Regions from separate parts of the Lysinibacillus sp. G01H genome, predicted to be linked through region 1. Evidence: riboswitches for the same ligand, from Rfam matches in the RefSeq annotation. Region 1 holds a riboswitch; the other holds the start of a gene.

Region 1 (4,801 bases):
GGAAGAGAAGTTACTGGCAACTGGACATGGTTAATCCCACCACTTTCCCCTGCCACAACTCACATATTCCATAAACCCTATGTAAATATATATCATACACCAAATTATTTTTATCAAAAACCATGCTATTAGTGTAAAGGAATTGTTTACTTTCAACACTTTTGATGAGAGAGGGCTTACTATGTTAGATCAGCAAATTCCCAATATCCCGTGGAGACAATTGACGACACCTTATGGTAGAGGTACAGCCATTCCTAAGCTGATAGAACAGGAGCAATACACACAACTAGCTGAATTAATCGAACATCAAGGTACACTGTGGCAGGTGACACCATGGGTTTTGCTTGTCCTGTTAAAAAAGCTTACTAGTAAAAAATTAGAGGTTGTCTCCTTACAAGAAATACAATTATATTTAGCTGTGGCACATGCTATTACGAAAGATTATCTCGACCCAGTCAATACTGTTAAAAATATGCAGGAGCTATTAGACGTCAACTATTTATGGATAGAAAATGAGGACAATGATGAGCAGGAGTGGGAGGAAGAAACGCCAAAGGGCTATGGAAAGCAAGCTTTTGTAGGCTATTACTATTATAGTTATTTGCTTTTACAAGAGGCTGTTCCTATTTTTTCTACTATAACAGCTCGTAATAATGAAGCATCAGAATGCCTTGCTGAATTGCTAACATTAATCCAGCAACTCGACAATTAAGTAATGTGTAAACACTATATAGAAATAAAGCAGATGGAGGAAGCTGAACCACCTGCTTTATTTAATTTTAATGCACATATTCATTCTTAGAAGCTCTCATTGAGCAAAAGAAGAGTAAAATTGCCACAACGACAAAGAGCCATCCCGCAATATTCCAACCACCAAATAAATCATGCAAGTAGCCAAAAAGAATAGGACCAATTGCGGCAAATAAATAACCCAAAGATTGTGCAAAGCCTGATAAATCTGCTGCTTCAAATGCAGTACGAGTACGGAGAGTGAAGAACATCATTGCTAGGGCGAATGAAGAACCACCTGCTAACCCTAGAAGAACCATCCACAGGACCCCAAGACTTGTCCATTCCATGACAACTCCAACAAAGCCTACTAAATAGAAGGATGTAAACATCAATACAAGTGGGCGTTGAGAAGTCATTTTACCTGCAATAATAGGCACTGCCAAAGCCATTGGTACTTGTGAGAATTGCATGATTGAAAACATCCAGCCAGCTTTATCAGGCGCTAAACCTTGAGCAATATAGATCTCAGGTATCCACGCTGCTGTTGTATAGAATAATAAAGACTGTAAACCCATTGCCCCTGTGACAGCCCAAGTAACAGGTGATTTCCATAAAGGTGTACTGGTCTTTTTAGATGTAGTAACTGGTTCTGGGTAATTTGACTTTAGTTGAGGTATCCAAATTAGGATTGTAATTAGAACGAGTATGAGTGCAATGGAAAGCGCACCTTGCCAGCCTAACGATGAATTAGCTATCGGATAGCTAATACCAGCTCCAAGGCCAGCAGTAAAATTCATGGACATGGTGAAAAAGGCCATTAATAAACCCACATGATATGGAAATTTCAATTTTAATAATCCTGGAATTAGTACATTTCCAAAAGAAATGGCTACGCCAATTAACACAGTACCCAATAGAAGTAATTCTGTCGTACCAAGTGAACGTAGGACAATTCCTAAGGCCAAGAGAAAAGTTGATAAAAATAATGTTAGCTCAAGCCCTAGTTTGCGTGCTACAACTGGTGCAAATGGAGATATAATAGCAAAAGCCAGCAATGGAATTGTTGTTAGAAAGCCAGCCACTACATTAGATATTCCAAGATCTTCACGGATAAAGGATATAATTGGACCAACAACAGTTAGTGGCATTCGTAATGTAGAGGCTATAAAGATAACGCCAAAGACTAAAAGTAAGGTTGTTCCTTTCCAGCTAATTTTTTTACTTGGATAACTAGTGGTATGATCATTTGTAGTCAAAATAAATCCCCCCTAATAATAACCATTCTAATTGAACTACTATAACACTTTATCACACTATTAAAAATAGTAGAAGATTCATAAAATACGGAACATTTCTTGCGGTATTGAAATGTCTATGGTCTTATGTTAGTATAATAAACATCATAAATTTAATAATTATATGCCTCATGTTTGTATTGAGGTAGAGGTCGCGATATTTATAAGTATGCTAATTGAAATGACAAGCATTGATGAGATTAGCTGAAAGGAAATATTGCCGAAGTGTGAGGGGACTTGAAAACCTCATGCTGGGGCTGTCTCCGAAAGGAACAGAACTGTCACGTTTGTACAACGTGTTGAGCTATCATGTAGGAAAAACTGAGGATTAACGTAGCCATCACAGTGTATATGTGATGGCATTTTTTTGCCTCATAAATAGGAAGGAAGCTATATCGTGAGTGAAATAAAAGTAAATCAGCTCGGACATAAAGCGCCGAAGCTGAAAAAAGAATTAAAAAGCCGTCATATTACAATGATTTCTTTAGGCGGTACAATTGGTACGGGGCTATTTTTAGCCAGTGGAGGTGCTATTGCTCAGGCAGGGCCTGGGGGAGCATTGCTTGCCTATGCTTTAATCGGTATTATGGTGTATTTTTTAATGACAAGCTTAGGGGAAATGGCTGCCTATATGCCATCATCAGGTTCATTTAGTACGTATGCAACCAAATTTGTAGATCCCGCTTTGGGCTTTGCATTAGGCTGGAACTACTGGTATAACTGGGCAATCACCATTGCTGCCGAAATTGCTGCTGTGTCATTAATTATGAAATATTGGTTCCCAGATAGCTCATCAGCACTTTGGACAGTATTATTTATTGCTGTTGTATTGACGTTTAATTTACTATCCGTAAAAAGTTATGGTGAAAGTGAATATTGGTTTGCCATGATTAAAGTAGCAACGGTTATTGTTTTTATTATCATTAGCTTACTAATGATTTTTGGTATTTTAGGTGGGCAGGCTCCTGTAGGTTTTACTAATTTCTTTGTTAGTGATGGGCCATTCCATGGTGGCTTCCTTGCTACATTTGGTATTTTCCTAGCTGCAGGATTTTCATTCCAAGGGACAGAATTACTAGGAATTACAGCTGGTGAAACAGATAATCCTGGTAAAAATATTCCGAAGGCTGTTAAATCTGTATTTTGGCGTATTCTTTTGTTTTATATTTTAGCGATTGGTGCAATCGGGATGTTGATTCCATTTACAGACGAACGTTTGTTATCAGAAGATATCGCAGTATCACCCTTTACACTAGTGTTTGACCGTCTAGGTATTGCCTTTGCTGCTTCTTTAATGAATGCCATTATTTTAACGGCTATGCTGTCAGCAGGAAATTCAGGACTATATGCATCTTCTCGTATGCTATGGCAATTAGCAGTGGATGGACATGCACCTAAATTTTTTGCAAAGCTAAGTCGTAGAGGTATTCCGATTTATGCACTTATGGCAACATTAGCTGTAGGCTGTTTAGCATTTTTGGCATCCTTCTTTGGCGATGGAGTGGTTTATATCTGGCTATTAAATGCTTCTGGAATGTCTGGCTTTATTGCATGGCTAGGTATTGCGTTTAGTCATTATCGTTTCCGCCGAGCGTTTGATGCACAGGGCTTAGATCCAAGATTATTACCTTATAAAGCCAAATTATATCCGTTTGGACCACTATTTGCTTTTACAGTTTGTATGATTGTAGTCATTGGACAAAATTACACAGCCTTTACAGGCGATAAGATTGATTGGTACGGTATCCTTGTTTCGTATATTGGGATTCCATTATTTTTAGCATTATGGTTGGGCTATAAAATAAAGCACAAAACAAAAATGCTTCCACTTAAAGATTGTGATTTAAAAGTTGAAGATTAAATAATAGAGCTGTTCTGTAAACCTAAGAGCGATGGTTTATGGGGCAGTTCTTTTTTCAACACTCATAAACAAAATCTCTCTAATCAAACATCATAAATATGGTAATGTAATATACATATGGAAATTGGGTTTTGATAGGAGAGGTGCATGATAGTGAAAAAACATATCTTACTGGTAGAAGACGATGAAGCCATTCGTGAAATGGTTGATAATTACTTAACGATGGAAGGTTTCAATGTCACAACAGCGACTAATGGCGAAGAGGCATTACATAATTGTTTGCAAAATACCTTTGATTTGGTCATCTTAGATATTATGATTCCTAAATTAAATGGTTTGGAAGTATTAAAGATTATTAGAGAGCAGGCAGCACTTCCTATCATTATTATGTCTGCAAAAGACAGTGATGTTGATAAAGCATTGGGCTTAGGATTGGGGGCAGATGATTATATTGCTAAACCTTTTTCTATGCTGGAGTTTTCAGCACGTGTAAAGGCTGTTATCAGAAGAGCTACGAAATACTCTAGTCAAGCTGAACAAAAGCAAGAGGTCCTCGAAATTGATAATTTAAAGATAGATATCGTTAATTTCTCAATAACAAAGAGCGGACAAGAGATAAAGCTGACATCAAAGGAATTTTCCATTTTAAAATTGTTTGTGACAAATCGTCACAGGGTTTTTACCAAAGAGCAAATTTATCAGATGATATGGAAAGATGCCTATTACGGAGATGAAAATATTATAAATGTACATATTAGAAGACTACGTGAAAAAATAGAAGATGATCCATCAAATCCTCAGTATATTAAAACTCTATGGGGAATCGGCTATAAGTTTGAGGGATAAAAATATGATGATATTTCTATTAATAATAATTGTATTGCTAATCGAGGTCCTAATTTTTCAATGGAAA
Region 2 (4,801 bases), 1.9 Mb from region 1:
GCTGTAACGCCAGCAGCAGCACCTACATCCGTAGCAACTTCAGGTGGCCCAGTAGTATTCACACCAGCAGCTAATTCTGACCGTGTAACAATTGAAAAAATGAGCCGTCGTCGCCAAACAATTGCAAAACGTTTATTAGAAGTTAAACAATCAACAGCAATGTTAACAACATTCAACGAAATTGACATGACAAACATCATGGCACTTCGTAAACGTAAACAAGAAGAGTTTGTAAAAGCAAACGACATCAAACTTGGTTTCATGTCATTCTTCACTAAAGCTGTTGTTGCAGCACTGAAAAAATACCCATACGTAAACGCTCAAATCTCTGGCGATGAAATTCATTTAAATAACTTCTTTGATATCGGTATTGCTGTATCAACTGAAGAAGGTTTAGTCGTACCAGTTGTACGCGATGCAAATAGTAAAAACTTTGCAGAAATCGAAAAAGATATCGCTAACTTAGCGACAAAAGCTCGTGATAAAAAATTAGGCTTAAATGACATGGCTGGTGGATCATTCACAATCACAAATGGTGGTGTATTCGGTTCATTAATGTCAACACCAATTATGAACGGTACGCAAGCTGGTATTTTAGGTATGCACTCAATTGTAAACCGTCCAGTTGCAGTAAATGGTGAAGTTCAAATCCGTCCAATGATGTATGTAGCACTTTCATACGACCACCGTATCATCGATGGTAAAGATTCTGTAGGATTCTTAAAAACAGTTAAAGAATTAATCGAAAATCCTGAAGATTTATTATTAAATTCATAATGCCATTAAACCCTGCGAACAATGTTCAGCAGGGTTTTTGTATGATAAAAGGTATTGACCGATTCTATGCTTGAATGAGTACGAATGTTATATCGTTTAGAGGAGCAAAGAAAGAAAAAAAGCGACTTTTCTCACATAGAGAACATACTCTATAATAAATATTTGTTGTAATTTTCAGAAATATCAACAAAAGTTCAACGATTTAAAGTGGAAGCAGAACGCACAATATCCTAATATTGTCATTAGTCAGAAAAATGTTAAAATCGTCTTGACGAACATATTAGTTTTATAGTAGTATCTAAATATCAATTAAATAAACAAACCTCACGAATTGTTACCAGTGAGGTAGAGGCGCGGTATTTATTAGTTCATTGTTGAGTAAAAGCAAGCGAAGACGCAATGAAGAAGGAAATATCGCCGAAGTATAAAAGGAGCTCGTACTTTTATACTGGGTCTGCAGTGAATAAGTGCAGGACTGTCCTAGTAAATGGATTTCCAGATTTACTAGGTTGTGCTATCTCGGAAACATGGAAATTATAGTGAGGATTTGGGCAACTGTCATAAAAGGTAAGACCTAAGTTCAATAAACTTAGGTCTTTTTTAGTACAGTTGTCTTATTTTTTTACAGAAAAGGGGAGTTTTTCATGAAAAGAAAATGGTTGTTAGTAATGATCTCTATCATGACGGCAATTGTGCTAGCTGCATGTGGCACAAGCGACAAAAAAGAGGGCGGTTCAAGTGATGCTGGAACTGACAAAGAAGAAGGCGGCGGTGAATTCCGAATTGGCATGGAGGCTGGCTACCCACCGTTCAACTGGACACAGCAAGACGATGCGAATGGCGCAGTGAAAATTGCGGATAATGCAGAATATGCAGGTGGCTATGATGTACAAATGGCAAAGAAAATCGCTGAAGGTTTAGGCAAAGAGTTAGTCATTGTTAAAATGGAGTGGGACGGATTAGTTCCAGCGCTACAATCGAACAAAATTGATGCAATTATTGCAGGTATGTCACCAACAGAAGAACGTAAGAAAACAATTGATTTTACAGAAAACTATTATACTTCTGATTTTGTTATGGTTATTAAAAAAGGTAGCAAATATGAAGGCGCAAAATCGATTCAAGACTTCTCAGGTGCTAAAATTACATCACAATTAAATACATCAAACTACACAGTTATCGATCAAATTAAAGGCGTAGAAAAGCAAACGGCAATGGAGAGCTTCCCAGCAATGCGTGTGGCACTAGAAGCAGGTAAAATTGATGGCTATGTAGCTGAACGTCCAGAGGGCATTTCCGCTTCTGCAGCCAACGATAAATTCACATATGTAGCATTTGAAGAAGGCTTTGATACAGACCTATCAAATACTTCAATTGCTGTAGGCTTACGTAAAGATGACGCAAATCGTGAAAAAATCAATGAAATCCTAAAAGGCATTTCAGAAGATGATCGTCAAGCCATTATGGAAGAAGCTATTTCTCAACAGCCCGCAGCACAATAATGATATGGCACGGACTAGCAATTAGTCCGTGCATGATCATTTCATCATTATCAAAATGAGAACCTCTCTACATAATGATAATGTCCTAGCGTGACAAATCATAGAATAGTAGAAAGAGCTAGGACACAAAAGAAATAAACGAGCAAGATGACATTGTTAGGAGGAACATCATGAGTCTTGAATGGATACTTTCAATTATTGAAAACAACTGGCAAATGTTTTTACGAGGTGCGTATTATACGTTACTGATTTCGAGTATTAGTACAATTATTGGTGCATTTATCGGATTTTTCATCGGAATTATGCATACGATTCCAGTTCGTAAAAAAGGTGTGAAATTTTATAGCTTAAAGCTCATTAATTTTATACTAACATGCTATGTTGAATTTTTCCGTGGTACACCAATGATTGTACAAGCTATGGTTGTCTACTACGGATTAGATATCGCATTCGGTATCGATATGCACTTTATTACAGCAGGTATTTTAGTCGTTTCCCTCAATACAGGGGCCTATATGGCAGAAATTGTTCGTGGCGGTATTGTATCTATTGATAATGGTCAATACGAGGCAGCATCAGCAATTGGCATGAATCACTTCCAAATTATGCTTCATGTAGTTTTACCACAAGTAGCGCGTAATGTTTTACCAGCAACAGGTAACCAATTAATCATGAATATTAAAGATACAGCCGTATTAAATGTCATTGGAGTAACGGAATTATTCTTCCAAACAAAATCAATTTCGGGTAACAACTTCCGTTATTTCGAATCATTCTTCGTTGCATGTGTTCTTTATTTCATCATGACATTTACCGCATCTCGCATCCTTCTTTATGTTGAAAAACGTCTAGATGGTCCTGATGCCTATCAAAAAGAACAAAAAGAAGCTGTATAGGGGGGACGCACAAATGGCAGTCATTAAAATCGAACATTTAAGTAAATCATTTGGACGTAACCAAGTGTTAAAAGATGTGAATTTCCAAGTGGAAAAAGGAGAGGTAGTTTGTTTAATTGGCTCCTCTGGCTCTGGTAAATCCACATTGCTTCGTTGCATAAATTTATTAGAAACGCCAAGTGGCGGTCAAATTATTTATAAAGGGGAAGACATCCTAGATGAAAAGCACAATATTCAAGAATATCGTACACATTTAGGCATGGTGTTCCAGCAGTTCAATTTATTTAACAACCACAATGTCATAAGTAATTGCACAGTGGGCCAAATCAAAGTGTTAAAACGATCGAAAAAAGAAGCAGAAGAAACGGCGCTTAAATACTTGAAAATCGTTGGCATGGAACAATATGTGAATGCCAAGCCTCGTCAACTCTCAGGCGGACAAAAGCAGCGCGTGGCCATCGCTCGTGCCTTATCAATGAATCCTGATGTTATGCTATTCGATGAGCCAACATCCGCATTAGACCCAGAAATGGTGGGTGAGGTGTTAAAGGTAATGCGTCAGCTAGCAAACGAGGGCAATACGATGCTCATTGTGACACATGAGATGGAATTTGCCAAAGAAGTAGCAGATCGTGTTGTCTTTATGGATAAGGGTGTAATTGTGGAGGAAGGCCCTCCAGCACAAGTATTAGTCAATCCACAACATGAACGTACGAAGGAATTTTTAAAGCGTACATTAAAATAAGCACAAAAAAGTGAGTCCAACCTGTTGGACTCACTTATTTTCTAGAATTCCATTCTGCATAAAGTACAAAGCAGATTGCGAATGCTACAGCAATGATAAAAAACCATTGCGGTACTCCACCAAAACTCATCATAACACCTCAAATATTCATTTTTTTTGGATAGAATAGGTATAGTATTTCTTTTTTCTCCACAAAAGACCAAAAATATTATAAAATAAACAATAGACATTAGCTTTTGCTAGTAAAGAGAGGTAGAGAGAATATGTTACATTTAAAATGGAAAGATGCGCCAACATTACGAACGGTTACTTGCAAACATACAAATGCATCGAAATACTTAGTATCAAACGTATTAACTGTAGGGAAAGAGTATGAAGTGAAAAATGAAACAGAAGAGTTCATTTTTATCATCGACAACACAGGTAATGTCGGTGGCTACTATAAAGAATATTTTGAATAAAAACAAACAGGGTGGTTCAGAACATTTGCTGAGCCACCCATTTTTTTGTTAATCTCGCTGATAGCTGCTAGCACCCGCCACATCCTGTAGCTGCTGTTTCTCTTGTTCAGTTGCGGTATGCAGGGCAAAAACATCTTTAATTGCTGTTTGCAGTTCTTGCTGTGTTTCTTTAAACTTCGAAACTTGCTGTTCAAACGTGGGACTTGAGAAGCGATCATGAGCCCTTGATAATCGCTCCTCTAAACGTGCATAATGATGATCCATATGCATCGACAACATCATCGCCAGTTGGTTTTTCCAGAGCGGAATCAAGGTAACGATAGAAAACTCAATTTTTTCAGCTAAGGTTTGATTGGCCTGTTGAATCATACGGATTTGAGGAGCTGTTTGCAGGGCGACTTGCTGTGATACTTGTAAATC

What was found. A riboswitch is a leader RNA that binds a small molecule or an ion and turns the genes downstream of it on or off. The one in region 1 is predicted to bind lysine.
Positions count from the first base shown of each region.
Region 2: it holds a riboswitch for lysine, as region 1 does, so the genes downstream of both, PSR12_RS11180 (transporter substrate-binding domain-containing protein) here and PSR12_RS01320 (amino acid permease) in region 1, are expected to answer to the same signal.

Region 1 covers NZ_CP118397.1:262,334-267,134, forward strand. Annotated here, with positions in the region: gene PSR12_RS01305 (nitric oxide synthase oxygenase) at 1-132, shown strand, start outside; gene PSR12_RS01310 (hypothetical protein) at 182-712, shown strand; gene PSR12_RS01315 (CynX/NimT family MFS transporter) at 780-1,988, opposite strand; lysine riboswitch at 2,166-2,342, shown strand; gene PSR12_RS01320 (amino acid permease) at 2,425-3,888, shown strand; gene PSR12_RS01325 (response regulator transcription factor) at 4,042-4,734, shown strand; gene PSR12_RS01330 (sensor histidine kinase) at 4,739-4,801, shown strand, end outside.
Region 2 covers NZ_CP118397.1:2,210,116-2,214,916, forward strand. Annotated here, with positions in the region: gene odhB (2-oxoglutarate dehydrogenase complex dihydrolipoyllysine-residue succinyltransferase) at 1-777, shown strand, start outside; lysine riboswitch at 1,116-1,302, shown strand; gene PSR12_RS11180 (transporter substrate-binding domain-containing protein) at 1,422-2,279, shown strand; gene PSR12_RS11185 (amino acid ABC transporter permease) at 2,450-3,175, shown strand; gene PSR12_RS11190 (amino acid ABC transporter ATP-binding protein) at 3,189-3,920, shown strand; gene PSR12_RS11195 (DUF6501 family protein) at 4,184-4,381, shown strand; gene PSR12_RS11200 (toxic anion resistance protein) at 4,430-4,801, opposite strand, start outside.